Collimonas fungivorans Ter331: one gene and its partner. The protein of the gene in region 1 interacts with the protein of each later gene in a pairwise test. Links are inferred from orthologs where the notes say so. Each region holds a gene or a part of one and is shown in the gene's direction. Other genes may lie near its edges. The genes, in order: rlmB and tsaE.

What was found.
Region 2: the proteins of rlmB (region 1) and tsaE interact in binary tests that used the Escherichia coli proteins (3 or more experiments, as listed by UniProt). The link is inferred for Collimonas fungivorans Ter331 from one-to-one orthologs.

Annotation. Positions count from the first base shown.
Region 1 is NC_015856.1:2,789,990-2,804,737, reverse strand. Bases 6,243-9,197 are described here. They hold rlmB (23S rRNA (guanosine(2251)-2'-O)-methyltransferase RlmB), read left to right. Parts: upstream 6,243-7,325; coding sequence 7,326-8,069; downstream 8,070-9,197. Other genes in these bases: CFU_RS12105 (DMT family transporter), read right to left, coding at 8,490-9,197; rnr (ribonuclease R), read left to right, coding at 6,243-7,314. In the rest of the region: CFU_RS12140 (patatin-like phospholipase family protein), read left to right, coding at 1-1,572; CFU_RS12135 (alpha/beta hydrolase), read right to left, coding at 1,607-2,407; CFU_RS12130 (MASE1 domain-containing protein), read right to left, coding at 2,404-3,708; CFU_RS25190 (lytic polysaccharide monooxygenase), read left to right, coding at 3,924-4,214; CFU_RS23855 (lytic polysaccharide monooxygenase), read left to right, coding at 4,150-4,368; more of rnr, read left to right, coding at 4,852-6,242; more of CFU_RS12105, read right to left, coding at 9,198-9,479; CFU_RS24885 (hypothetical protein), read right to left, coding at 9,492-9,659; cysE (serine O-acetyltransferase), read left to right, coding at 9,971-10,720; CFU_RS12090 (YceH family protein), read left to right, coding at 10,745-11,470; CFU_RS12085 (UDP-2,3-diacylglucosamine diphosphatase), read right to left, coding at 11,467-12,258; CFU_RS12080 (peptidylprolyl isomerase), read right to left, coding at 12,274-12,762; CFU_RS12075 (peptidylprolyl isomerase), read right to left, coding at 12,810-13,400; cysS (cysteine--tRNA ligase), read left to right, coding at 13,640-14,748. UniProt on the Escherichia coli protein: Specifically methylates the ribose of guanosine 2251 in 23S rRNA.
Region 2 is NC_015856.1:4,146,865-4,161,506, forward strand. Bases 11,726-14,574 are described here. They hold tsaE (tRNA (adenosine(37)-N6)-threonylcarbamoyltransferase complex ATPase subunit type 1 TsaE), read left to right. Parts: upstream 11,726-12,827; coding sequence 12,828-13,322; downstream 13,323-14,574. Other genes in these bases: queG (tRNA epoxyqueuosine(34) reductase QueG), read right to left, coding at 11,726-12,780; CFU_RS18555 (N-acetylmuramoyl-L-alanine amidase), read left to right, coding at 13,286-14,574. Outside these bases: lpdA (dihydrolipoyl dehydrogenase), read right to left, coding at 1-1,315; CFU_RS18495 (MFS transporter), read right to left, coding at 1,391-1,984; aceF (dihydrolipoyllysine-residue acetyltransferase), read right to left, coding at 2,093-3,421; aceE (pyruvate dehydrogenase (acetyl-transferring), homodimeric type), read right to left, coding at 3,562-6,258; CFU_RS18510 (excinuclease ATPase subunit), read right to left, coding at 6,702-7,148; glycerol-3-phosphate 1-O-acyltransferase PlsY, read right to left, coding at 7,214-7,834; ybaK (Cys-tRNA(Pro) deacylase), read right to left, coding at 7,866-8,351; CFU_RS18525 (hypothetical protein), read right to left, coding at 8,466-8,651; site-specific tyrosine recombinase XerD, read right to left, coding at 8,788-9,726; CFU_RS18535 (methylated-DNA--[protein]-cysteine S-methyltransferase), read right to left, coding at 9,723-10,256; CFU_RS18540 (AEC family transporter), read left to right, coding at 10,784-11,677; more of queG, read right to left, coding at 11,674-11,725; more of CFU_RS18555, read left to right, coding at 14,575-14,635. UniProt on the Escherichia coli protein: Required for the formation of a threonylcarbamoyl group on adenosine at position 37 (t(6)A37) in tRNAs that read codons beginning with adenine.

The DNA of each region.
Region 1 (14,748 bases):
AATATCGCCACCGACCTGCAAGATCCGTCGACGCTCGAATCGCCGACCGCCGTGGCGCAACAGATGGTGACCATCCTGATCCAGCAGAACGTCAAGCATGAAATAGATACGTTGAAGCAGCAGGATGTGCTGATCGAGCCGAATCTTGGCGATCTGTCGTTTGCCGATTTTTCGCGCGGCAAGGATGGCGTCAAGGCCGGTTACGATGCCGCCGAACGCCAGAGCGCCAAACTGGCCGCGCTCGCGCTGCCGCCGCAGCAATGGAAGGAATATCTGGCGGCGCGCAGCGGCGGCGGACCGGTGCTGGCCCAGGACACCCATATAGATGCGATCGAAATCCGCAGCAACGGCCAGGTGCCGGCGGCCGTGGTGCGTCGCGCGCTGGATGTCAAGGAAGGCGATTTCTATAATCCGGTTGCGCTGAACAAGGACGTGGCGCGGCTGGCGACCAACGGCGACTTCAAAAGCGTGACGCAGGAGCTGGTGACGGAGAACGGCCGCAATGTGCTGAAGGTGGACGCCGACGACAAATCCTGGGGTCCGCATTTCCTGCTGTTCGGCCTCGGCGTGTCGAACAATTTCGACGGCCGCGGCGATTTCAACCTGCAGATCGGCCACCGCCTGCCGTGGCTTACCGAGAGCGGCCTGGAGTGGCGCAACGATGCCGTGCTGGGCAGCAAACAGGCGAGCTTGCATACCGAATTGCGGCAGCCGATATGGAATACCGTGGGCCTGTATGTGGCGCCTTATGCCGAATACGGACGCCGGCATATCGACCTTTATACGGATGAAGGTGCGGTAACCTCAAAAACTGTCCCGGTGACTGCGTACCGGGTCGATACCACCAGGGTCGGCGTTGACCTTGGCATCCCGATCGGCCGGCTGGGAGAGTTTCGCGCCGGCGTGAATTACCAATGGCTGACTGCAGCTCCTGCTTATAATCTGCCGACCGAATTTGCGAACCTGATTGGCGTCGACACCATTTTCGATAAATTCCGCATAAACCAGCCGGTGGTCCGTGCTCAGCTCACCATCGATCAACTCGACGATCCGCTATTTCCGCGCAAAGGTTATTACCTGTCCGCGGTCAGCAATATCGGCCTTGGCGGCGCGGCGAACAGTTATAGCGATGCCCAGGGCAAGGCGCTGTGGGCGGGCAGCCGCGGCCGCAATACAGTGAACCTGGCGCTGGAGGCTGCCGGCACCTATGGCAACGAGACGAACGACGCCAGCGGCAACGGCGGCCTGGGATTTTCGTTGGGAGGCTTTCAGCACTTGTCGGCCTATGCGCCCGACCAGTTTAACGGCAACTACCTGCTGTATGGTCGCCTGACTTACCTGCGGGACATGCCCGAACTGAACTTGCCGGGACTGCGCAATACCGTGCTCGGCACCAGCTTGGAAATGGGCGACATCTGGCAGACCCGCGAAGCCTTCGGCACCGGATCTTACAAGAAAAGCGCGAGTGTATTCTTGGGCGGCAGCAGCTTCCTCGGTCCACTGTATTTCGGCGCCGCGATCGCACCGCGCGGCGTCTGGAACCTGTATCTGCAATTGGGGCGGGTATTCTAGGATTGCCGCGGCACGACGTGTGTCGGGTCTTGTATCAGGTCTTGTCTGCGCCGCGCACCCGCCGCGGCGGCGCCGGCGGATAACCGAAAAATTCCAGCACGCTGTTGGTGACCTGCTCGCGGTCATTGTCGACGCAAATCATGTGGTAACTGTTTTCCAGCACCACCACGCGCACGTCCGGTAGCGTCGCCTGCAGGAATTCGGCCGATTTCAGGCTGGTCAGTTCATCTTCGCGCGCATGCACCACCAGGGTGGGGCAGGTAATCCTGTGGGCCCCGGCCAGCACCTTCCTGCGCAGGCGGTCGACCTGGCGGATGCAAGCCAGCGGCACCCAGCGATAATGAAAATTGTCGCCGCGCGCGAACTTGGCCTTGACGATGGCGCGCACCGTGGCGTTCTTGATGCCGAACGGTTCGTCTTCCTCGACTTTCATCCTGCTTGCGACACCCGGAATGCAATACACCAGGTGCCGCAGCTGGCGATACCACGGTGTCGACCAGCCATCGATGAACACCGGCGGCGCCAGCGTCACCAGCTTGCCTTTGCTGTGCTGCACCCGTTCGCACAGCGCCAGCGCCAGCAGCGAACCCAGGCACATGCCCATCACGTGGAACGTGTCGTATTGCGGCGCCAGTTCTCGATAGCTGGCGGTGACCGCATCGAGCCAGTCCTCGTAGCTGACCGGCACCAGGTCCTCCGGCTGTCCGCCGTGGCCGGGCAGGGTGACGGCGTGGGTTTCCACGCCGGCGCGCTGCAGCACTTTGTGCATCGAGCCGAGATCGAATTGGGTGCCGCCCAGGCCATGAATCAGCAGGGCGCCGGTGCGGACGCTCATATGACAATAGACCCTGAGCTCCGTTGCTGCGCATCCTCCTTGAGATTGAGGCGCCAGGCGCCGGCCACCATGGCGACCGATTCGTCGGCGTCCAGCAGCACTGCGCTCATGTCGCTGACATGGCTGACTTCTCCGGCCGGCAGCAGCAGGCGGAAACCGAAATCGGGGCGGGCGTCGTCGTCGCTGTCGTCCAGCCAACGGCTGCGCAATGGCTGGCGGTCGTCGGGATGGACATGCGCCAGCACCTGGTCGAGTTCGCTGAAAGCGGCGTTGCTTACGCCCAGCAACCCTTGCAGGTCGCCGTTCCAGCACAGTTTTTTGCTGTGCGGGTCGATGCTGTAGACCAGTTGCCGGCTGACGGCCAGCGCCAGTTCGACGTCGCTTTTCCATTGCGCGGCGTCTTCGTGCAATTGTTCGCGGGTGGTCTTGAGGGCGCTGATCAGCAGGCAGAGCAGAGCGGCGACGGCAAGGTAAAGTTGGGCTTCCAGCAGCGAATGCCTGGAAAAAATGTCGGAAAAAGCGGCAAACGGTCCTTCGCCTTGCACCGTGTTGAGCAGGGCGAAAAAGGCTAGCATGGCAACTGCCAGCGAACCGCCGCGGCCGCCCCACAGCAAGGTGACCACGGCGGCGAAAAACAGCGGGATGTAGGTCAGCGCAAAATTGACGCCGGCCGAAAATTTGCTGATGCTGTTGCCGTCGAAAATCACAAAAGCGGTCACGCCCAGGGCCAGGAACGCCGCCAGGCCCAGCAGGAAATCGCTGCGGTCCATGCCGCCCGAGCGCATGGCGTGGAAACGCGACCAGCCGGCCAGCACCGGCGTGACGATCAGGATGCCGACCAGGTCGGATGCGGCCCAGATGCGTGCCGTCGGCCAGAACGGCACGTGCTGCACCAGCGTGAACCAGGCCGCGCCGATGGCGGCGCTGACCGCGCTGCAGGCGACGGCGGCGATCAGCAGGCCGCGTACGAAATACAAACCTTCCATCGGCAGCTGCGCCTTGCGCACCAGCGCCACCACGATCGCGGCGATGCCGATTTCATCCAGGGCGAACAGCGCCACGCGCAGCAGGTTGCGTTCTTCGATAACACCCAGCAGCAGCTGCGCCAGGACGAAGCCGATCACCAACGGCAGCCAGCGCGCGGTCCTGGTCAGCATGAATGCGGCGACAGTGACGCCGGCCGGCAGCCAGATATAGCCGGTGGTCGCAATCGGGCCGTTGAGCTGGTGCGACATGTAGCCGGTGACCAGGTACAGCAAGCCCCACAGCAATGCTATGACAGTTTGGTTGGTCAGTTTCACGGTCGATGTCCTTATGGCGTTGATGTTCTTGCCCCAAAAAATGCGGTGCGCAAGATGTCGCTCATTATATGGTGAATCTGGAAAGAATTTGGCTATGGGAAATGCCGGCCATGCGGCTGTCAATGTTGACAGTTACGCAGCGATGGGGCTTGGCCAGAGAATCGATCGGCTGGCAGCTGTTCCCCTTACTTCAATTCTCACTTTCCGGAGGTCCAATGAAAAAAGCATTGTCTTGTCCGTCCAGGATCACATTATTGCTGATGCTCGCGGCGCCGCTGCTGGCGCAGGCGCACGGCTACATCGATGCGCCCAAATCGCGCGCGTTCATGTGCAAGACCCAGGAGAATACTGCGTGCGGCGCGATTCAATATGAACCGCAAAGCGTCGAGGGGCCGAAGGGATTCCCGGCGGCGGGGCCGGCCGACCCGCGCCTCGTTCAACTTGCAGCCGTTCTGCATCATCAAAGGCGGCTTCGCGCCAGTCAGCAATACCCATGCGAAGCATAGCTGCACGATTCCGGCCGGCCGCAGCGGCTATCACGTGATCCTGAGCACCTGGAATATCGCCGATACCGGCAATGCCTTCTACCAGGTAATCGATGCCGAGCTCCCCGCCGCAGCCGTGGTGAATCCGCAAAAAGTGATGATCAGTCCATTCTAGTAAACAGAGGGCGGCATTGCCGCCCGTTGCAACCGGATCAGGATTGGGCGAGCCGATAACCGCCCGGAACTTGCCGTGCCTGGATTAATGCGATTTGCTGATAATATGCATCGTGTTTGCGCACATGGCGCGCCGCGATGCCCGGCGAATGCTGATATCCACTACGTATCCCGGATCAGCTCGGAGAAATACTGGGAATTTTGCGGAGAGCCAGGCCTTCATATCTGCATACGAAGGCCTGGTCTATGGTATATGGTGCCCACGGAGGGACTCGAACCCCCACACCTTGCGGCACATGGACCTGAACCATGCGCGTCTACCAATTCCGCCACGTGGGCTTGAGAGAGCGAGATTATAAGCTAATGTACGAATAAGTCAACCTAGTCATAACGATATGTAGATATAAATTGCTTGGTTAGGAGAATGTCACAATCCTCCGTTACACTAACCATTGATGAATAACAACCTGTTGAAAATAGCCTTTTGAGCCAATATTCCTACACTATCCCCAGCCGGGAGGAAATTCTCGGCCTTCTGCGCACCTCTGCCGAGCCGCAAAACGCCGCCGCCCTGGCTACCGCGCTTAGCGTCAAACCTGATGAAATGGACGGTTTGACGCGCCGCCTGAATGCCATGGAACGCGACGGACAGATCAAGCCCGACCGCAGCGGCGTCTACAAGCTGACCAATTCCCCCGGTTTTATCGAAGGCCGCGTCAGCAGTCACCGCGACGGTTTCGGCTTCCTGATATCGGACGAGGGCGGCGACGACGTTTTCCTGCCTGAGAAGGAAATGCAGAAAGTGCTGCATGGCGACCGGGTGCAGGCGCGCATCATCGGCACCGACCGCCGCGGCCGTCCGGAAGGGACGATCGTCGAGGTTGTGTCGCGGGCGAATACCCATGTGATCGGCCGCTTGCTCAATGAAAACGGGGTCTGGGTGATCGCCCCCGAAGACAAGCGCATCGGCCAGGACATCATCCTGGCGGGGTCGCCGGGCAAGGCCAAGGCTGGACAGGTAGTGAGCGTCCAGCTCACCGAGCAGCCTTCGCGTTATACCCAGCCGGTCGGCAAGATTGTCGAAATCCTGGGCGATATCGACGACCCGGGCATGGAAATCGAAATTGCCGTACGTAAATATGGCGTGCCCCACGAATTTTCCGAAGCGGCCAAGAAACTGGCCGCCAAGCTGCCGGGCGAAGTACGCGCGGCCGACCTCGGCGACCGCGTCGACCTGCGCGATGTGCCGCTGGTGACGATTGACGGCGAAGACGCACGCGACTTCGATGACGCCGTGTATTGCGAACCGATCAAGATCGGCCGCGCCAACGGTTACCGCCTGATCGTGGCGATCGCCGACGTCAGCCATTACGTCAAGCCTAACGACGCCCTGGATGTCGATGCGCTGGAGCGCAGCACCTCGGTGTATTTCCCGCGCCGCGTGATCCCGATGCTGCCGGAGAAACTGTCCAATGGCCTCTGCTCGCTCAATCCGGATGTCGATCGCCTGACCCTGGTGTGCGATGCAGTGATCAGCGCCAAGGGCGAGATCAAGGCTTACCAGTTCTATCCCGCGGTGATCCATTCGGCGGCACGCCTGACGTATACAGAAGTAGCGGCCATCCTGGGCAATACCAAGGGCCCGGAAGCCGCCAAGCGTCCCGGCCTGGTGCCGCATCTGCTGCATCTGTATGAAGTGTTCCACGCTTTGCTGCAGGCACGCCAGGCGCGCGGCGCCATCGATTTCGAGACCACCGAGACCTACATCGTCTGCAACGCCGCCGGCAAGATCGAGAAAATCCTGCCGCGCACCCGCAACGATGCACACAAGGTGATTGAAGAGTGCATGCTGGCGGCCAACGTCTGCGCTGCCGACCTGATGGAACGCCACAAGCATCCCGGCCTGTTCCGTATCCATGCGCATCCGACCAAGGAAAAGCTGGCGGTGCTGCGCACCTTCCTCAAGCAGGTCGGCCTGACGCTGGCCGGCGGCGACACGCCGTCCGCCTCCGACTATGCCGCTCTGATGCCGAAGATCAAGGCACGGCCGGACGCCTTGCTGCTGCAGACCATGCTGCTGCGCTCCATGCAGCAGGCGGTCTACAGCCCGGAAAACATCGGCCACTTCGGTTTGTCGTATGAATCGTATGCGCATTTCACCAGCCCGATCCGGCGTTATCCCGATCTGCTGACCCACCGCACCATCAAGGCGATCCTGCAGGGCAAGCGTTACGAACCCAAGGGTTTCGACACCAGTTCTCTGAACACCATGCTGTCGCCGGCCGGCCGCAAGAAGCAGGCGGAAGACAAGGCGGCGGGCAAGAAGAGGAACGAGGGCAGCCTGGCGGTATGGGAAGCGCTCGGCGTCCATTGCTCAGCCAATGAGCGGCGCGCCGACGAAGCCTCGCGCGATGTCGAAGCATGGCTCAAGTGCTATTTTATCCGCGACAAGCTGGGCGAAGAGTTCACCGGCGTGATTTCCGGCGTCGCTACGTTCGGCATTTTTGTCCAGCTCGACGCGTTGTACATCGAAGGCCTGGTGCATGTCACCGAGCTGGGCGCGGATTATTTCCAGTACGACGAAGCGCGTCACGAATTGCGCGGCGAACGCACCGGCATCCGTTACCAGCTGACTGACCGGGTGACGGTGCAGGTAAGCCGGGTTGACCTGGACGCCCGCAAGATCGACCTGCGCCTGGTCAACGAGCCGGGCATCAAGACCGTGCTCAAGAATGAAGCACGGCGCGCCGACAATGAACAAGGCCGGGGCGCCAAACCGAAGGCCGGCGGCAAGGCTGCGCCGCCGAAAAAGACCGGCAGCAGCAGAGTCACGACTGCCGCCAAGACCACTGCTCCAAGCAAGACCAAGAAGGCCAAGACCGCCAGCGTCGCAGAAAAGACGCGGGCGCCGAAAGCCTTCACGAAATCCAGCAAGCGTAAAAGATAGATTCTGAGAATATGAAAAGTAAAATGATTTTCGGCTTTCACGCCGTCACCGCGCGTTTGCGTCATGAAGCATCGTCGGTGGAAGAGATTTATGTGGATGCCGGCCGCGTCGACCGCCGCATGCAGGAACTGTTGAATGCCGCCAAGGCGGTTGGCGTGCGCGTGATCCCGGTGGATGACGCACGTTTGTCGAATATCGTCGGCACTCGCCGCCACCAGGGCGTGGTGGCGAAAGCCGGCGAACTGTCGCTGGCGCGCAACCTGGATGAACTGCTCGATGCCATCGTCGGTCCGCCGCTGCTGCTGGTGCTGGACGGCATCACCGATCCGCACAACCTGGGCGCTTGCCTGCGGGTGGCTGACGGCGCCGGCGCCCATGCCGTGATTGCACCGAAGGACCGTGCGGTAGGCTTGAACGCTACTGCCGCCAAGGTCGCCAGCGGCGCTGCCGAAACCGTGCCTTACATTACCGTGACCAACCTGGCGCGCACCTTGCGCGAGTTGAAGGAACGTGAAATCTGGCTGATCGGCACCAGCGAGGACGGCGAAAAAGGGTTATACGAAGCGGACTTTTCCGGCCCGGCGGCCCTGGTCATGGGCTCCGAAGGCGAGGGCATGCGCCGCCTGACGCGTGAAACCTGCGATGTGCTGGTCAACGTGCCGATGTTCGGTTCAGTCGAAAGCCTGAACGTATCGGTGGCGTCCGGGGTCTGCCTGTACGAAGCCCGCCGCCAGCGCACGGTCAAGGGTTGTTGATTCTGTTTTCGCAGCGTTCATGCTGCGTCGGGTCAGCCATCTTTTTGGCCGCTGATTAGGTCGCCATGTAGTTCACAAGACGGCGATTTACGACTCGAAAGCAGTCCGAAGATCACTTTCGATATCGTTAGCGTCCTCCAGGCCGAAGTAAAAACGAGCGCAATTTCCACTGAGGGGGAGGCGCTTCGATGAGGGCCAAGCGGATGGGTCAAAATGATTCACAAGGCTGATGGTGCCGCCCCAGCCATAGCCCACTTTGATCACCTTGAGGCAATCCAGGCGCTGGATATCGGGAGCAATTCCTTAAAATTGTTGACGATAAATGTCGTGGCGTTGATGGCCGGTGTTATCGGTGAGCTAATGCTCTCTAAGGGGAAAGGGCGATCTGAGCTAGAACGGTTGAATTTGATTTCCTCATTGCTACTCCTTGCGGTAGCACGTGATGCTACGGGTGACCGAATTTTGTTGGGAAATCGATCGATCCGTCCATCCGAGCATGAGACCAGATCCAATAATGACTGCTATTCCCAATCCTTTTAATGTATCCGGAAAGTCCGCGAACAGCAGAAAGCCAAGTCCTATTGCTGATGCGATTTCAATATAACTCAATGGTGCTAGAAGTCCTGCCGGCGCCAAACGATACGCTTGGATATACATGAGGTGGATTAGGCTTGCGAAGAGTCCCATCACTACGAGAAGCGTCCAAGCGGAAGAGTCAATTGACGCGATCATATGAAATTCCATGATGTTCCCCAAGGAGCCAATGGCGAGTATCACCCCGAGAGAAAGTGTACCGCCAAGACCGGCATATAAATGCATGACGAGGGAAGAATCCGACTTTGAGAGATGGCGACCGAGCACGAGATAGATTGCAAATAGGATTGCACAAATGAGCGGGAGTGTTGCCACCGGGCCGAGTATGACTAAATTCGGCTGGATCACTAACAGCGTCCCGCCGAATCCGGCAAAGACCGCCGCGATGCGCCGAAGATCAGGTTTCTCCTTGAGAAATACAACGGCGAGAATGGTTACGATCATGGGTTGTATAAAAAATATGGCGATAGCATCTGCCAGTGGCATAGCTTTCAGCGCCACAAAAAAAACAATACTTGCGGCTGCTAACAGCATACCCCGTAACAGGTTGAGCCGAAGGTTTTGAACGCGTAGAGCGGACCAGCCTCCGGAGGCCAGGAGGAGCGGAAGTGCAGATAACATCTGCAGTACGCAGCGTGCGAATGCAATCATAACCACTGGGATGCCATAGTTCTCCCCCAGGATTTTTGCCATGGCATCTGGAATCGGCGTCAATAGCGCGGCCGCAGTCATCAACGTTGCACCCTGCTTCAATGACGTGGATTCAGACCGCTTGGTCGAAGCACCTTCATTCAATATTTTTTGTTTGAATTTCATGGCCGCAATTACTCAGAATGCTGGTACGAGTCGTTTTGTAGCTGCATCACAGAACTGCATAAAGGGCCCAGCCATGACGATGACTTCACTGAAGTTATCGCCGTACATGGATGCACACAACTCGTCCAAGAGTTCTTCTTCGGAAAAGACGAATTTTTCATTTGCCTTGATCTGATGCATTACATTCTCTATAGAGAATGGCTTGTATCGTATGGAGGAGCTGAGAGGGACTGAAACCCTTGACCTCGTCGCCAATGGCAACGCGCTCTCCCAACTGAGCTACAGCCCGTTTTGATTAAAAAACAACAAAATCGTGTATGTTATGCTAAGGCGGACCAGGTGGAATTACAAGTCAAAATGACATGCTGCGAGCTGCCTTCATTCGAGGAACTCAGCAAGAATCAGCTAAAGCTTAAGGCCGGTGGGATGAGGCAAAGACGGCTGGCGTAATTTGGAATAACATTACGCCTCCGCATTCATACGACACCTTTATGTTCAGCCGCATTCGTGAAGACATTGCCAACATCATGGCGCGCGATCCCGCCGCCCGCACCCAGTGGGAAGTGCTGACTTGTTATCCCGGCCTGCACGCCATCATCCTGCATCGCTGGGCGCATCATTGCTGGCACAACGGCTTCAAATGGCCGGGGCGTTTCATTTCGCAGGTTGCCCGCACCTTTACCGGAATCGAGATCCATCCCGGCGCCACCATAGGCCGGCGGGTATTCATCGACCACGGTTTTGGCGTGGTGATCGGCGAAACCGCTGAAGTCGGCGACGACTGCACGATCTACCAGGGCGTCACCCTCGGCGGTACTTCGCTGAACAAGGGCGCCAAGCGCCATCCGACGCTGGCGCGCGGCGCCATCATCGGCGCCGGCGCCAAAGTGCTGGGCGGCTTTACAGTGGGCGAGGGCGCCAAGATCGGCTCCAACGCGGTGGTGGTCAAGGAAGTGCCGCCGGGAGCGACTGCGGTGGGCAATCCTGCGCGCATCGTCCTCAAGGAAAACGTCAGCGGCAAGGACGAGGCCGCGGCCCGCATGTTTGCCGCCTACGGCGTTACCCCCAATGGCGACGATCCCTTGTCCAAGGCCTTGCATGGCTTGATCGACAATGCCGCCGCGCAGGAACATCAGATAGAACGCATCATCGCCTTGCTGAAGAAATCCGGCATCGCCTGCGAGGGCTTGCCCGAGCTAGAGAAATTTGACCCGGACCAGCTGAACAAGCTGGTCGAATAAGACGGCGCGCCAGGAGAGCAAGCAATGAATCAAGAAGTGAGCAGCACCCCGGCCGGCGATGAAGCGGCGGCCGGTTCCGGCAGCGCCGACGCATTTCTGGACCAGTTTGAAATCCGCGTGCTGGCGGTCCTCGCCGAAAAAGAAGCGCTGACGCCGGATAACTATCCGCTGTCCCTGAATACCCTGACCAACGGCTGCAACCAGCTCTCCAGCCGCGATCCGGTGATGGCTATCGCCGAATCGACTGTACTGGACATCCTGCAGCGGCTGATGCAGCGCAAGCTGGTGGTTGAAGTCAACCAGGCCGGCGCCCGGGTTGCCAAGTACGAACACCGGATGCGCGTCAAATGGCTGCTGGAGCAAGACAAGCTGGCGGTATTGACGACCTTGATGCTGCGCGGGATCCAGACCGCGGGCGAATTGCGCAGCCGCAGCGGCAGGCTGCATGAATTTGCTTCGGTGGGCGAAGTCGAAACGGCTTTGCAGTTCCTGGTCGATAAATATCCGTCGCTGGTAGCGCGCCTGGCGAAAGCGCCCGGCACCAAGGAGTCGCGTTATGCGCATCTGCTGGCGGGAGAGGAAATACTGGAGCAGCAGGCGATCGCGGATGCGATGTCGGGCAGCGCATCGGTGGTGAAAAGCGGCAGCCAGGACCGGATCGCCCAGCTTGAAGAAGAAGTTGCCGGCTTGCGGCGGCAAGTGGATGATTTATCGGCGCAGTTTGCCGAGTTCAAGCGGCAGTTTGATTAATCGGCCAGTTGCTGGCCGTCATGGCCAAAACGCCGGATCACGCCGTCCGCATCAATCGCAATCCAGCCGCCTCGCTGCGCCTTGACGTCATACTCCCAGTCCGGCAATACGTAGCGGGTGCGGGCAGTCTCGCCGGCGCCTGAGAGGTGGCGCGCGGGCCGATGCGTGTGGCCGTGGATCAGGGTGGCGGTTGCGGTGCTGTCGAACAGGGCATCGATCGCTGCCGGATTGACATCCATGATTTCCATTGTCTTGTGGCGCTGTTCTTCCTGGCTTTCCTTGCGTACGCCGGCGATGATCGCCTTGCGCTGCGCCAGCGGCAGCGCAAGGAATTGCGCCTGCCATTGCGGTTGCCGCACTTGCGCGCGAAATTCCATGTAGGCCAGGTCGTCGGTGCATTGCGCATCGCCATGGGCGATCGCCAGGCGCTGCCCGCCCACCGTGATCACCGACGGGTCGGGCAGCATGGTCAGGCCGGCTGCTTGCGCAAAGCCGTCGCCAACCAGGAAATCGCGATTGCCGGCGATCCAGAAAACCTGCACACCGCTATCGCTGACTTGCCGGATCGCTTCGGCAATTTCACGATTGTACGGCGTTTCCAGGTCATCGTCGCCAGCCCAGTACTCGAACAAGTCTCCCAGCAGATACAGTTGTTGCGCCCGCTTTGCCTGTTCCTGCAGGAAGTCCAGGAAGACCTGGGTGGTGCGCGGGTGCGCTGCCTGCAAATGCAGGTCGGAGATGAATAGCGCAACTGGTGCGCCGGACTGGTTCGAGACTGAGGCTGTCATAAGAAGGAGTCTGGATTAAACGACTTCAGCTTTTTCGATGACGACATCATCTGTCGGCACATCGGCAAACATGCCGGAACGGCCGGTTTTCACGCCTTCGATCTTGTCGACGATGTCCTGGCCTTCAACGACTTTGCCGAAGACGCAATAACCCCAGCCGTCCTGGCCTGGGTAGTCGAGGAAACTGTTGTCCTTGACGTTGATGAAAAACTGCGCGGAAGCCGAATGCGGCGCCGAAGTACGGGCCATCGCCAGTGTGTAAGGCTTGTTCTTGAGGCCGTTCTTGGCTTCGTTTTCGACTGGATCGTTGGTCGGCTTTTGTTTCATGCCAGGCTCAAAACCGCCGCCTTGCACCATGAAGCCAGGGATCACGCGGTGGAAAATCGTGCCGTTGTAGTGGCCGGCATTGACATAGGCCAGGAAGTTTTCCACGCTCTTTGGCGCTTTTTCAGCTTCGAGTTCGATCTTGATCGTGCCGTGGTTGGTAGTGAGGAGGACTGCCATGGTGTTTCCTATCAGATGGTTGAAAATTGGAAGGACAAAAACGGTATTTACTTGGTTACTGTAGCCGATTGGATGATAACCGGGGTGGTCGGCACGTCCTGGTAGGCGGTCTTTACTTTCTTGATCTTGTCGACCACGTCCATGCCCTTGATGACCTGGCCGAACACCGCGTAGCCCCAGCCGTCGCGGCCAGGATAGTTGAGGAATTCGTTGTTGGTGGTATTGATGAAGAATTGCGCGCCGGCCGATTGCGGGTCCGCGGTGCGCGCCATGGCGACGCTGTAAGGCACGTTCTTGAGGCCGTTCTTGGCTTCATTCTCCACCTTGTTCGGCGCCGGCTTCTCTACCATGTCCTTGGTCATGCCGCCGCCCTGGATCATGAAATTCTCGATGACACGGTGGAAGATGGTGCCGTTATAGTGGCCGCTGTTTACATAGCCCAGGAAATTCTTGACTGTCTTCGGCGCTTTTTCCGGATTCAGCTCGATGACGATGTCGCCCATATTGGTTTTCAGCAGGACATGGGGCTTGTCGGCAGCGCTGGCAATCGAAGGGTTGCCCAGCAAACAGGCAGCCGTCAGTGCAGAGGTCAATGCCAGGGTGAACGCGCGGCGGGACAGGCTAAGAGATGCTGGCATAAAAATCCTTCATGTGGGTAGGAGCGTTTGTGGTGTATTTTCGCTTTTCACTAATGATATACTCCGGCGAAAAGCAACATTTTATCAAACTAAGCACTGCAAAAGAGTTTTGGCGATTCAGTTGTACTGATGTCCGCACCGCAAGTGCGCGAATGGGTAAAACGGCGTGCAATATTTTTCTGCCTTATTGCTGTACTTTAATTCTGTGCCTTATTTCTGTCCGTAGGCAGTAATTTCCCATGAGCGACTTGAAAATATATAACACGCTGGCGCGTGAGAAGCAGCCGTTTTCCCCAATCGAACCAGGCAAGGTCCGCATGTATGTCTGCGGCATGACGGTTTACGACTATTGCCATCTTGGTCACGGACGAGTGATGGTGGTGTTCGACATGGTGCAACGCTGGCTGCGGCAGTCGGGCCTGGACGTCACCTATGTGCGCAACATTACCGATATCGATGACAAGATCATCAAGCGCGCCGTGGAAAACGGCGAGACCATCTCGCAGCTGACCGGCCGTTTCATCCAGGCCATGGACGAGGATGCGGCCGCGCTCGGCGTGCAAAAGCCGGATCACGAGCCGCGTGCGACAGCGTTCGTGCCGCAGATGCTGGCCTTGATCGAAAAACTCGAACATAAAGGCTTGGCATACCAGGGTAGCGACGGCGACGTCAATTATTCGGTGCGTGATTTTGCCGGCTACGGCAAATTGTCGGGCAAGTCGCTCGACGATCTGCGCGCCGGCGAGCGGGTCGACGTCAACCTGGGCAAGCGCGATCCGCTCGATTTCGTTTTGTGGAAAGCGGCCAAGGACAGCGAGCCGGAAGAGGTCAAATGGACTTCGCGCTGGGGCCAGGGCCGCCCGGGCTGGCATATCGAATGCTCCGCCATGGCCGAGCAATTGCTGGGCGAGCAGTTCGACATCCACGGCGGCGGCCAGGATTTGCAGTTCCCGCATCACGAAAATGAAATCGCCCAGTCGGAAGGCGCGCACGGCCACCGGTTCGTCAATTACTGGATGCATAACGGCTTTGTGCGTATCGACGACGAGAAGATGTCCAAGTCCTTGGGAAATTTTTTCACGATCCGCGACGTCCTGAAAAAATACGATGCGGAAGTGGTGCGCTTCTTTATCCTGCGCGCGCATTACCGCAGCCCGCTGAATTATGCCGACAGCAACCTGGACGACGCCAAGCATGCATTGACCCGCTTGTATACTGCCCTGAAAGAAGTCTCGGCAGACAGTTTGCCGCTGGACTGGAGCGAAGCCCATGCCGCGCGCGTGGCGCAAGCCATGGACGACGATTTTAATACGCCGATGGCGATCTCGGCCTTGTTCGACCTCGCCAA
Region 2 (14,642 bases), 1.4 Mb from region 1 along the record:
TGTCGCGGTCGGCCGCAGGAATCAGGCCGTCGGCAAATTCGACCACCGTGACCTTGGAGCCGAGCGCGTCATACACGCAAGCCATTTCGAGGCCGATGATGCCGCCGCCGATGACCAGCAGTTTCTTCGGAATCTGGCGCAGCTCCAGCGCGCCGGTGGAGTCGATCAGGCGCGGATCGTCGTAAGGGAAGCCAGGAATGCGGGCCACCGAGGAACCGGCGGCAATGATCGCGTTCTTGAAGCCGACCACTTTCGGGCCGTCGGCAGTGGCTACCGTAATCGTATTGGCCGAGCTGAATTCGCCCTTGCCGGTCAGCACCTGCACTTTGCGCGCCTTGGACAGGCCGGACAAACCGCCGGTCAGTTTCTTGATGACGCTTTCCTTCCAGCCGCGCAAGGCGTCGATATCGATTTCCGGCGCCGACATCTTGACGCCGAAATGCGCCATTTCTTCCGCTTCGGTAATCACCTTGGCCGCATGCAGCAGCGCCTTGGACGGGATACAGCCGACGTTCAGGCAAACCCCGCCGAGGCTTGGGTAGCGCTCGATCATCACCACGCTTTGGCCGAGGTCGGCAGCGCGGAAGGCAGCGGTATAGCCGCCGGGGCCGGCGCCCAGCACCATGGTGTCGCATTCGATGTCGACCTTGCCGGCGAAACGGACGGCCGCCGGAGCCGCCACGGCTGGCGCTGCTGGCGCAGCTGCCGGAGCAGGAGCTGCGCCAGCCGGTGCGGCTGCAGCGGCGCCGGTGGTTTCCAGCAGCACGATCACCGAACCTTCGCTGACCTTGTCGCCTACCTTGACTTTCACTTCCTTGATGACGCCGGCCTGGCTGGAAGGAATTTCCATGCTGGCCTTGTCCGATTCGACGGTGATCAGCGACTGGTCGACCTTGACGCTGTCGCCTACCTTGACCATCAGCTCGATGACATCGACTTCCTTGACGTCGCCGATATCCGGCACTTTGATTTCGATGGTGCTGGCAACGCCGGCGGCGGCCGGGGCTGCGGCGGCCGCTGGCGCAGCGGTTGCTGCCGGCGCCGGAGCTGCCGCTGCCGGAGCTGCCGCGGCGGCGCCGGCGGCTTCCACCACCAGGATCAGCGAACCTTCGCTGACCTTGTCGCCTACCTTGACCTTGATTTCCTTGATGACGCCGGCCTGGCTCGACGGAATTTCCATGCTGGCCTTGTCCGATTCGACGGTGATCAACGACTGGTCGACCTTGACGGTATCGCCTACCTTGACCATCAGTTCGATGACTTCCACTTCCTTGACGTCGCCGATATCCGGGACCTTGACTTCAACCATACTCATAGCGTTTGCTCCATGCTCGCTCCTCCGTCGGGAGGAAAAAATTGTTGTGTGCCGTGCGCCGCTGCCGTGTGCCGCTTATGCGCCAGGCTCGGCGTCAGGCGCGGTTTTCATTTCAAAACTGTGGATGCGCAAAGGCATGGCAGAGCTTTTATCGAATTCAACGCCGGCATGAATTCCTACCTCGGCGATATGCTGTGCGCTGACGTCCTTGTCATACACCGCATACATCGCGCCCAGGGCAAAATTGCGGCCGCTGCCTATGCCCCAGAAACGATCGAAGCTGAACACCTCGCGATAGGAATACACGCCGAAGATGCCGTAAGGATTGGCGACCAGGGACGTGATCTGCGACGATTCGTAGGGATCGTCTTCATCCTCTTTGGTGTTCAGGAAATACTGGTCCTTGAGGATGGTGTGCACCTTGGAAAAGGTGTCGAACACCTCATCGCGGCTATTTAGCCTGCACTCTTCGCCCATCGCCGTCAGCAGCTTGCGCATCACGGGGAAATGGGCGGCGGTGCCGGCCAGCGTGATGTACGATTCGCCGATCTGGAAAATCTTGTTGTTGACCTCGTAAGCATGCGACAAGCGGGTATCGCCGAACGTCACCAGCGAGTCCGATGCAATCGCGATCTGCCCATTTTTTTTGACGACAACGCAGGTAGTCATAATTGCTCTCCATCTGTATGCCAATTGACCCGTAGGGTGGGCACTCCGTGCCCACGCGGATGCGCGTGTTACGGATACAGCGCGTGGGCACGGAGTGCCCACCCTACATTACAACAATGTCTTGCGCATGTCGGCCAGCACTTCGGCCAGGTAGACGCTAAAGCGCGCACCCATGGCGCCGTCGACCACGCGATGGTCGTAGGACAGGGAGGTCGGCATCATCAGGCGCGGCACGAACTGCTTGCCGTCCCAGACCGGTTTCATCGAGGCTTTCGACAAACCCAGGATGGCGACTTCAGGGGCATTGATGATAGGCGTGAACGCCGTACCGCCGATGCCGCCCAGCGATGAAATCGTGAAGGTTGCGCCTTGCATGTCGGCCGGTTTCAGCTTGCCGTCGCGCGCCTGTGCGGACAACTCGCCCATTTCCTGGGCGATCTGGCTGATGCCTTTTTTGTCGGCATCCTTGATCACCGGCACCACCAGGCCGTTCGGCGTATCGGCAGCAAAGCCGATGTTGTAGTACCGCTTGAGGATCAGGTTTTCGCCCTTGCCGTCGAGCGAGGCGTTGAACGCCGGGAATTTCTTCAGCGCGGCGACGCTGGCCTTGATCACGAACGCCAGCATGGTCAGCTTGACTGGCGACTTGGCCTTGGCGAAGCTGTCGTTGGCTTGCTTGCGGAATTCTTCCAGTTCGGTGATATCGGCTTCGTCGAATTGCGTGACGTGCGGGATCATGACCCAGTTGCGATGCAGGTTCGGGCCGCTGAGCTTCTTGATGCGCGACAGCGGCAGCAATTCGGTCGGTCCCTGCTTGCTGAAATCCAGCGACGGCCATGCCAGCAGGTCGAGGCCGACGCCGCTGCCGCCCTTGCCGCCCGCAGCAGCTGCGCTGCCGCTGGCCGCGCCGGAAATCACGCCCTTGACGTAATTCTGCACATCTTCGTGGGTGATGCGGGCCTTGATGCCGGTGCCGGCCACTTTGCTCAGGTCGACGCCCAGTTCGCGCGCGAACTTGCGCACCGACGGCGACGCATGCGGGATGCTGCCGCCGGCTGGCGCCGGAGCTGCTACCGGTGCCGGCGCGGGAGCGGCCGGCGCTGGCTTGTTTTCCGCGACTGGCGCAAGAGCCGGAGCGGCTGCTGCAGGCGCCGCAGCTGGTGCGGCGGCCGCGGCACTAGCCGGCGCCGCTGCGGCAGCATCGGCTTCCAGCACCAGCACCAAAGTGCCTTCCTTGACCTTGTCGCCCAGCTTGACTTTCAATTCCTTGATCACGCCCGCATGGCTGGACGGGATTTCCATGCTGGCCTTGTCGGATTCGACCGTGATCAGCGACTGGTCGACCTTTACCGTGTCGCCGACCTTGACCATCAATTCAATGACTTCAACTTCACTGACGTCGCCGATATCCGGGACTTTGACTTCCACCATACTCATCGCTTAGCTCCATTCATTCTGCCCGCTGTATAACGCGGGCCTGAGTTTCCTTTCAGAAAATTCAGACCCGTGCTGCACAGCCGTGGAAATTTTAATACTGGCTTAGTACTGCTTATTGCTCAGTTATCAAGACCAGTACCTTATTGCGTGACCGGATTCGGTTTCTCCGGATTGATACCATACTTGGTAATCGCATCGGCGACAACCGAGGCTTTGATCTTGCCTTCGTCGGCCAGCGCCTTCAATGCCGCCACCGCCACATAATAACGGTTGACCTCAAAGAATTCACGCAGCTTGGCGCGGGTGTCGGAACGGCCGAAGCCGTCCGTGCCCAGCACCTTGTAGGTACGGCCGGCTGGAACGAAAGCACGCGCCTGCTCAGCGAAGGTACGCATGTAGTCGGTGGAAACGATGATCGGACCGGCGGTGTCTTTCAGGCACTGGGTGATGTGCGCCAGACGCGGTGTTTCGGTCGGATGCAGCATGTTCCAGCGCTCGACGTCCTGGCCGTCGCGGGCCAGCAGGGTGAACGACGGCGCCGACCAGATATCGGCATCGACGCCCCAGTCGCTGGCCAGCAAGGCCGCGCCTTCGATGACTTCGCGCAGGATGGTGCCGGAACCCATCAGCTGCACGCGCAGCTTGCTCTTCTTGCCGCCTTCCTGCAGCAGGTAGAGGCCCTTGATGATGCCCTCTTCCTGGCCTTCCTTCAGGCCCGGATGGCTGTAGTTCTCGTTCATCAGGGTCAGGTAGTAGAACACGTCTTCCTGGTTGGTGACCATGCGGCGCAGGCCGTCATGCATGATGACTGCCACTTCGTGCGAGAAGGTCGGATCGTAAGGCACGCAGTTCGGGATGGTCGACGCCAGCACGTGGCTGTGGCCGTCTTCATGCTGCAAGCCTTCGCCGTTGAGCGTGGTGCGGCCGGCGGTGCCGCCCAGCAGGAAGCCGCGGGCGCGCATGTCGCCGGCTGCCCATGCCAGGTCGCCGATACGCTGCAGGCCGAACATCGAGTAGTAGGTGTAGAACGGGATCATGACCCGATTGTTGGTCGAGTACGAGGTCGCCGCGGCAATCCACGAGCTCATGCCGCCGGCTTCGTTGATGCCTTCCTGCAGAATCTGGCCAGCCTTGTCTTCACGGTAGTACATCACCTGGTCTTTATCGACCGGCTCGTACAGCTGCCCGACCTGGCTGAAAATGCCGATCTGGCGGAACAGGCCTTCCATGCCGAAAGTACGCGACTCGTCGACCATGATAGGCACCACGCGCTGGCCCAGGCTCGGGTCGCGCAGCAGCGTGTTCAGGATGCGTACGTAAGCCTGGGTGGTGGAAATCTCGCGGCCTTCGGCAGTCGGTTCCAGCGCGCCCTTGAATGCCGACAGTTCCGGCACGATCAGCTCTTCGTCGGCCTTCTGGCGGCGTTGCGGCAGATAGCCGCCCAGCGCTTTGCGGCGAGCGTGCAGGTATTGCATTTCCGGGGTGTCGTCGGACGGCTTGAAGAACGGCACGTTCGGCAGCTGGTCGTCGGAAATCGGCAGCTGGAAGCGGTCGCGCATGGCCTTGATGGCTTCGTCGTCCAGCTTCTTGGTGTTGTGCGCGGTATTGCGCGCTTCGCCCGATTTGCCGAAGCCGTAGCCCTTGATGCTCTTGACCAGCAATACGGTAGGCTGGCCCTTGTGTTCTTGCGCCACCTTGAAGGCAGCGTAAATCTTGTGCGGATCGTGGCCGCCGCGGGTCAGGTGCCAGATGTCGTCGTCGGACATCTTGCTGACCAGTTCCAGCAGCTTCGGATGCTTGCCGAAGAAATGCTTGCGCACGAACGCGCCATCTTTCGCCTTGTAGTTCTGGTATTCGCCGTCGACGGTTTCCATCATCACGCGCTGCAGGATGCCTTCCTTGTCGCGCGCCAGCAGGTCGTCCCAGCCTGCGCCCCAGATCACCTTGACCACGTTCCAGCCGGCACCGCGGAAATCGCTTTCCAGTTCCTGGATGATCTTGCCGTTGCCGCGCACCGGACCGTCCAGGCGCTGCAGGTTACAGTTGACCACCATCACCAGGTTGTCGAGGCGTTCGCGGCCGGCCATGCCGATTGCGCCCATCGATTCCGGTTCGTCCATCTCGCCGTCGCCGCAGAAAGCCCAGACCTTGCGGTTGGCGGTATCGGCGATGCTGCGTGCATGCAGGTACTTGAGGAAACGCGCCTGGTAGATCGCCATCAGCGGGCCCAGGCCCATCGATACGGTAGGGAATTGCCAGAAATCCGGCATCAGCTTCGGGTGCGGGTAGGAAGACAGGCCTTTGCCATCGACTTCACGGCGGAAATGCAGCAGTTGCTCTTCAGTCAGGCGGCCTTCGAGGAAAGCGCGGGCATAGACGCCGGGCGACGAGTGGCCCTGGATGTACAGCAGGTCGCCGCCGTGGTTTTCGGAAGGAGCGTGCCAGAAATGGTTGAAGCCGATGCCGAGCATGTTGGCCAGCGAAGCAAAGCTGGACAGGTGGCCGCCGAGGTCGCCGTCGAGACGGTTGGCCTTGACCACCATCGCCATCGCATTCCAGCGCATCCACGAGCGCAGGCGCTCTTCGATCTCCAGATCGCCCGGGCAATGCTCGCCCATGTGGGCAGGGATAGTGTTGACGTAAGCGGTATTGCTGGAAAACGGGATCTGGGCGCCGCGGCGGCGGGCCAGGTCGACCATTCTTTCCATCAGGTAATGGGCGCGTTCAGGACCCTCGGTTTCAATAACAGCTTCGAGCGCGTCCAGCCACTCTTGGGTTTCAATGACATCTGGATCGTTGGCGGCCTGGGCCAAAACCTGGTCGAGCTGGGCTGACATGCTGAGTCTCCTGAATATGTGCGCTTGTCCGATCTGGCACCGGACTGGCGGGTTGGGTCGCAAGCATCTACGTCACTATGTAGACGGGTGCCAAATTCTAACAGGAGTTTTTTTGATTTCCAAATAGCGATATTTGATTTCACAATACGAAAATATGCTGCATAGCAAGACGAACTCACATAAAACAACGCCTATCCCTTTTCAACTTCATGGGATCAGAAAGCCGAATCTCGGACACATTTCTCATGGCGCAATGCAACAATAATTGCATATAAACATCATTAAAATTCGACTTATAGCTAATTCGATATAACAACTGCGGGAAATCTAAGTAAAAAAGCGCTAAACCCAAGATGGCTAGCGCTTTTTTATTTGCCCGGGAAACGACTTCGGCAGGATGCAAGCCGATTATCGGCCTGATCAGCGGCTCTCTTTAGCCGGCTTTATTTGGCGATTCTGGCAAATTCGCCCTTCAAGGCCACGCCAGCCATGATCGCGCCGACATGGCATTCGAATTCGGTGGCGCTGGCATGCTCTACATTGTTATAGTTGCTGACAATATTGACCACCGCATTCGCCCCCAGATCCTGCGCACGCTGTTGCAAATGCAGCATCGCTGACAGAAACACCCAGTTGCAGGCTTTCTCATCGGATTTGCCAAACGCGTTGGTCCTTTGGCTGGTCTTTTCACCACCAAACTTCTCCAACACCTTTGGCGTCCGCTGGTCGCCAAAATAAAAACGGACGCTGTCGCCCAAGCGGCCTTGGGCGTCGTTAACGGCCAACGCTCCTGCAACGGGCAGCATCAGTGTCCGGTCAGCCGCCTGCGCCGATACGGCGCTCAGCAACATGCCAGCGCTCACGGCAGCTATCAGAATCAGCTTCTTCATGTTTTCTCCTTGGATTAATAATTGCCGGGCGCCGACATTCCCGGTTGCGATTTTCCTGGTTATTATCATGCCGCATTACCACTCTTCTTCTTGGCGCCGATGCGGCTTTCCTTGCCGGCCAGCAGGTTGCCGATGTTCTTGGCGTGGCGATAGATCAGCAAGGCGCTCATCACCACTATCGCCAGTAGGATCATGTCCGGCCCTTCCATCAAGGCATAGAAAAAAGGCGCGAAGACGCTGGCGATCAGGGCTGCCAGCGAAGAATAGCGAAATGCGTAAGCCACGATCAGCCAGGTCGCGATAGTCGCCAGGCCCAGCCACAGGCTGATGCCGATCAGGATGCCGAACAAGGTCGCCACGCCCTTGCCGCCGGCGAAACGGAAAAAGACCGGCCACAGGTGCCCGAGGAAGACCGCCACCGCAACCAGCGCCACCGAACCGTCGCCAAGGCCGAATTGCGGCCCGTACCGCTGCGTCAGCCAGATTGCCAGCCAGCCCTTGAAACCGTCGCCGAGCAGGGTCAGGGCGGCCGCGGTCTTGTTCCCGCTGCGCAGGACATTGGTGGCGCCGGGGTTATTCGAGCCATAGGTGCGCGGATCTCCCAGCCCGAACAGTTTGCTGGTGATGATGCCGAACGATACCGAACCGATCAGGTAGGCGGCAACCGTGAATAACAATATGTACATGCGTGTCTCTTTCTTTTGGTTGGTTCAGGACCTACTCGTCCAGCGCGCACTGGACTGTCTTGGCCTGCAGCAGGTCGGCCACGCTGTGCGGCGCCATGCCGATCAGGTAGCCGCGCCGGCCACCGTTAATATATATCTTCTGCAAGGCCAGGATGCTCTCTTCGATATACACCGGCAGCGCCTTGCGGGTGGCGAACGGCGAGGTGCCGCCGATCAGGTAGCCGGAATGGCGGTTCGCCACTTCCGGCTTGCAGGGTTCCACCGACTTGCGGCCGATCTGCCGCGCCAAGTTCTTGGTCGACACCTTGCGGTCGCCGTGCATCAGGATGATCAGCGGCTTGGCCGCCTCGTCCTGCATCACCAGCGTCTTCACCACATGGTGTTCGTCCACGCCCAGCGCGCGCGCCGACACCGTGGTGCCGCCGTGTTCTTCATATGCATAGGGATGTTCTGAAAAGACCGCGCCGTGCTTGCGCAAGAATTGCGTCGCCGGGGTCTCTGAAATATGTTTTGTCATACCGGGCTACTTGAGTGCGGCGGGCCGCAGCGTCTGCTGGCAAATCATGTTGTCGCCAGACCCGATGCAGCGACAATCCCTGCCGCTGATCTGCGCTGGCCAGGCTGGCGGCGCTTAAGGCTGCTTAGGCTCATCGGAAGCAGGTTCACCGCTTGCCGGCAGTTCGGATTCGGCTCCATCCTCTGTTTCAACTTCGGTGGAAGAACCCTTCTCCAGCTTGCGCTTCAGCTTTTCTTCCTTCTTTTTCTTCTTTTCTAATTCTTTTTGCCGTTTTTCATACTGAAAATTCGTTTTTGCCAATTGCGCCCCCTAAATAGACTCTTGAATGATGTACTACAGGATACAGGAGAATAATTGCGAGGATGCAGAATTCAACGCCAAAAAAAGTTGCATTATACCAATAAAACTATCCTCCTCCAGCAGTTTCAACCGCGTTTCAGCCGCGCGGATGATGTGCGGCATGCAGCGCCTTCAGGCGCTCGCGCGCCACATGGGTGTAAATCTGGGTAGTCGAGATATCCGCATGTCCCAGCAGCAGCTGCACTACCCGCAGGTCGGCGCCGTGATTGAGCAGATGGGTGGCGAATGCATGGCGCAAGGTATGCGGCGACAAGGGCGCGTTGATCGCGGCCTTGGCGGCGTATTTCTTGATCAGGGTCCAGAACATCTGGCGCGTCATGGCGCCGCCGCGCGCGGTCACGAACAGGGCGTCGTCCATCTGGCCGTTCATGATCTGGCCGCGCGCATCTTTCAGATAACGCACGATCCAGTTGCGCGCCTCTTCGCCGAACGGCAGCAGGCGCGTCTTGTTGCCTTTGCCGGTAATCCGCAGCACGCCTTCGTTCATGCCGACCTCCAGCGATTTCAGCAGCACCAGCTCGGATACCCGCAAGCCGCTGGCGTACATCAGCTCCAGCATGGTGCGGTCGCGCAAGCCCAGCGGCGTGGCGACGTCGGGCGCCGCCAGCAGCGCTTCCACCTGAATTTCGGACAAGATCTTGGGAAAGCGCGGCGCCTGTTTGGCCGAACGCAGGTGCAGGCAAGGATCGGCACTGATGCGGTTTTGCCGTAAGGCTAGCAGGTAAAAGCGCTTCAGCACCGCCAGCCGGCGGTTCGATGAAGTGGCCTTGCTGCTGTCGTGCCTGGCCAGGAAATAGGCATTCAGGTCGCCGGCATGGACTGCGAACAGCGATTTACCGTCCGGCTGTTCCTGCAGCCACAGCGCAAACAGGGTCATGTCGCGCCGGTATGCCTCCAGCGAATTCTTGGCGAGGCCGTCTTCCAGCCACAGGTTGTCGCAGAATTCGTCGATCGCGGTTTGATGTTCGGCGCTCAGCGCCGGTTTGGCTTCGCTCTGTGCCTTGGACCTTCTCACAGGCCGGCCACGCCTTCGTGCTCCAGCAGCCAGCGCTTGACCCGCAAATGGAAACCGTCGGCCTCGTCGTGATGGGAAAAACCGCCGATGCCGCCGGCCGCCGTCACGCGATGGCAGGGAATCACCAGCGGAAACCAGTTGGCGCCGCAGGCCTGGCCCACCGCGCGCGGCGCCGACCCTATCAGCTTGGCGACCTGGCCGTAAGTGAGCACTTCCCCGCGCGGTATCGCTGCAATCGCTTTCCAGACCTTGTGCTGGAAAGCGGTGCCCAACGGCGCCAGGGGCAGGTCAAAACGAAAATCCGGCTGCTCCAGGTAACGGCCGATCTGCTTTGCAGCGCGATCGGCCAGTGCGTCGGTGGCGTCTTTTTCGTGGAAGGTGGGAGGCAGATAGACCAGTTCGTAAACCAGGCCCGCTTCAGTGCGTATCCCCATCGCACCGAACGGCGCGGCGATTACTGCCGTGAAGTGCTGCGCGGGCAGCTGGCCGCCTGTAACGCGCTTCAACGGGTTATCTGAAATTATATTCATACCCGAAGGATAAAATAAAAAAGGCGCATCTGTCGATGCGCCTCAAATTACTTCGTTATGCACTCCCGGCTGTTTAGACAGCTTCATTTGGAATGCACGGTCTCCTCAGTATCCCCGGTATCAATTACCGTTCTTATGCACCACCACCTACAATCCCATTGATTCAATCTTGTTGATTCAATCCCGCTGGCAAATCCCTCGCCGGACGTGGACTTAAATTCTGTGCTACATAAAACTACTTGCCGGAAACCGGAATCCGGTTCATCTAGTTACTTGCTGCTTTTGCAAGCCGCAATCTCTAGTGTGGTCGCACTGTAACAGGTGTTACCCGGATTTAACAAATAATTTATATGAATCATTTTGACTAAACAACATAGGTTTACACTAAACCCTTATCAAACTAATACTCATCAATTTTCGCTAAATTTCCCTCAAGAAACTAACTTTAGCGCCTAGCCCCGGGAATTATTCAGGACGGCCCCGCGTGTCGACAATCGAGCTCACTTTTTAACAATATCCGCCACTCCATGTATATCGTCAACCTGTTGTTTCCTGATTTTTCGCTGATCCTGCTGGGAGCCGTCTTGCACCGCATCAGCAATTGGGGCGCTGAGTTCTGGACCGGGGCGGAAAAGCTGGTGTATTTCCTGCTCTTCCCTGCCCTGCTGTTTTATTCCACCGCCCGCACCCCGCTCAGCTTCGACACCAGCGGCAAGATGCTGATGATCGGCATGGGCGCGCTGCTCGGCGCCATCTTCCTGACCTGGCTGGGCAAACCGTGGATCAAGGCGGCGCCGATGGACTATGAATCCGGCATGCAAACCGGCTACCGCTTCAATTCATACATGGCGCTGGCCCTGGCCGCCAGGCTGGGCGGCGAACAGGCCACCGGCATGATGGCGATGCTGATCGGCTTTGGCGTGCCCTTGTGCAACCTGGCTGCGGTCCATGCCCTGGCGCATAAAAGCGGTGGCCTGTTCAAGGAACTGGCGCGCAATCCGCTGCTGATCGCTACCGCCTGCGGGCTCTTGTACAGCTTGTCCGGATTGCCGCTGCCGGAAGTCGCGGGCGCGGTCTTGTCGCGGCTCGGCAACGCCGCATTGGCGCTGGGCTTGCTGCTGGTGGGAGCCGGCCTGCGCCTGAGCGGCGTGCAGCGGGCCAAGGCGCTGGCCGGGTATTTCCTGGCGATCAAGCTGCTGGCGCTGCCGGCCATGGCCTGGCTGCTGGGGCAGTGGCTGGGACTAGCGCCGTCGCAACTGCAGCTGGTGGTGCTGTTCTGCGCCCTGCCTACCGCCTCCAGCGCTTATATCCTGGCGGCCCGGATGGGCGGCAACGGTCCTCTGGTAGCGTTCATGATTTCCGCCGGCACCATGTTGTCGGCGCTGACTTTGCCATTCTGGCTGTGGGTGCTGCAGCACTAATCGATGCCGTGCTGCTGCAGCGCCCAGGCTACATGCTCGCGCACCAGCTCGGACGGATAGTCGCTGCGCTGCTGCAAGGCGGCAATGATCTCTGGCGAGCCGGCGCCTGCCGCTGCGGCATTACCAAGGCCGACCGCCATGTTGCGCAGCCAGCGCTGGTAACCGATGCGGCGGATCGGACTGCCTTCCATGCGACTGTTGAACTGCTCTTCGCTCCAGCCGAACAGCTCCACCAGCGTGGCTTGGTCAAGACCGTTGCGGACGTCGAAATCGCCCAGCGTCGACGGCTGCGCAAACTTGTTCCATGGACAAAACAGCTGGCAATCGTCGCAGCCGTAGACGCGGTTGCCGATCAGCGGCCGCAGTTCCACCGGGATGCTGCCCTTCAGCTCGATCGTCAGGTAAGAGATGCAGCGGCGGGCGTCGAGCCGGTAAGGGCCGACGATCGCCTGGGTCGGGCAGACATCGATGCAGGCGCTGCATTGCCCGCAATGCGAGCTGATGGCCTGGTCGACCGGCAATGGCAGGTCGGTCAGGATTTCGCCAAGGAAGAAAAACGAGCCGGCTTCGCGATTCAGCAGCAAGGTGTGCTTGCCGCGCCAGCCCAGGCCGGCCTTCTGCGCCAGGGCTACCTCCATCACCGGCGCCGAATCGGTAAACACGCGATAGCCGAATTCGCCGATTTCGCCCTTGATGCGGTCCGCCAGCTGCTGCAGACGCGAGCGCAGCACCTTGTGGTAATCGCGGCCGCGCGCATACAGCGAGATAGTGGCGCTGCCGGCGGCTGCCGGCGCCAGCCGCGCCTGCTCGCGCGGGCGCCAGCTGCCCTGGTCATCCTGATAGGCGCGCGGCAGGTAATCCATGCGCACCGCGATCGCCCGGATCGCGCCGGGCACCAGTTCGGCAGGCCGGGCGCGCTTCATTCCGTGCGCTGCCATATAATCCATCTCACCGTGATAGCCCAGCTCCAGCCATGCCTCGAAACCAGCCTCCTGCTGCGCCAGGTCGACATCGCTGATGCGGACATCGGCAAAACCAAGCTCCCGCCCCCAGGCTTTGATGGTGGTGGCTAGCGCGCTTAGATTTTGGTCGATTACTGCCATGGCTGGTGTGTTTCAGAAAGACTAGATACAAAGGACTATGTTACGAGATGCCGCATTTTACAACCCACCTGCATGACGAGGCCGGAACCAACGCGCTGGGCGCCGCCTTGGCCCGGGCTTTGCTGCCCGGACTGGCGATCCACCTGCACGGCGACCTGGGCGCCGGCAAGACCGCGCTGACCCGCGCCCTGCTGCATGCCGCCGGCCACCAGGGCCACGTCAAGAGCCCTACTTACACCTTGGTGGAACCTTATACGATCCAGATAGCCCAACAGGCGGTCGAAGTGATGCACTTCGATTTGTACCGGATGGCCAGCCCGGATGAATTCCTGGAAGCCGGTTTCCGCGAATACTTCAACCCCGACACCATCTGTATCGTCGAATGGCCGGAAAAGGCGGACACCGCGTTGCCGCCGCCCGACATCAGCGTATTACTGAGTGTTTCCGATGTTTCCGACAAGGGACGTGATGTAGAATTGCAGGCGTTATCTGATAAGGGTAGTCAATGTCTCGCTCGACTGAAATTTGCACCAAACCTCTAAAATCAAAAATCCGCCGCACCATCCTCAAGGCCGGCGGTACTTTGCTCATTTCAGTACTGGCGCCGCTGTCGGCGCGCGCCGCGCAGATTGTCGCGGTACGGGTCTGGCCGGCGGACGACTACACCCGCGTCACCCTGGAAAACGACGCCGAATTGAAAACCACCCATTTCCTGGTGCAGAACCCGGACCGCATGGTGGTCGACATCGAAGGCATCGAACTCAATCCGACCTTGAAGGAACTGGTCGCCAAGATCCAGCCTAACGATCCCTATATCAAGCAAGTCCGGGTCGGCCAGAACCGCCCGAATGTGGTGCGGCTGGTGTTCGACCTCAAGGAAGAAGTCAAGCCGCAGGTGTTTACCCTGGCGCCGGTAGGCGGTTACCAGCACCGGCTGGTGTTCGACCTGTATCCGGTCAATCCGCCCGACCCGATCCAGGCGATGATAGAAAAAGGCGAATGGCCGTCCGCCAACCCGGGAGAAATCGCGCCGCCGGTGGCGCAAACCAAACCAGAACAAAAACCGACGCCGCCGTTGCAGCCGCAGCCCGAGCAGCCACCGGTGGCCCGCATCGACCCGAAACCGGACCGCACCACGACCCTGACGCGCATGATCACGATCGCGCTCGATCCCGGCCACGGCGGTGAAGATCCCGGCGCCACCGGGCGCGGCGGCAACCGTGAAAAAGACGTCGTGCTGTCCATCGCCAAACGGCTCAAGGCCAAGATCGAGCAGCAGCCGAACATGCGGGTGATGCTGACGCGCGATGCCGATTTTTTCGTGCCGCTCGGAGTCCGTGTGCAAAAGGCCCGCAAGGTGCAGGCCGACCTGTTCGTCTCCATCCACGCCGACGCCTTTGTCACGCCAACCGCACGCGGCTCCTCGGTATTCGCCTTGTCAGAAAAGGGCGCCAGCTCCACCGCCGCGCGCTGGCTGGCCAACAAGGAAAACTCGGCCGACCTGATCGGCGGCATCAACATCAAGAGCCACGACCGCCAGCTGGCCAGCGTGCTGCTGGATCTGTCGACCACGGCGCAGATCAACGACAGCATGAAGCTCGGCAGCGCGGTGCTGAGCGAAATCGGCGGCATCAACAAGCTGCACAAGGGTGCGGTGGAACAAGCCGGTTTTGCGGTGCTGAAAGCGCCGGACATCCCGAGCATTCTGATTGAAACCGCCTTCATTTCGAACCCGGAAGAAGAAGCCAGGCTGACCGACAATGCCTACCAGGACCAGATGGCCGATGCGGTCCTGAAAGGCATCAAGAAGTATTTTGCCCACAATCCGCCGCTGGCGCGGAACCGCCTGACCTGATCCGGCA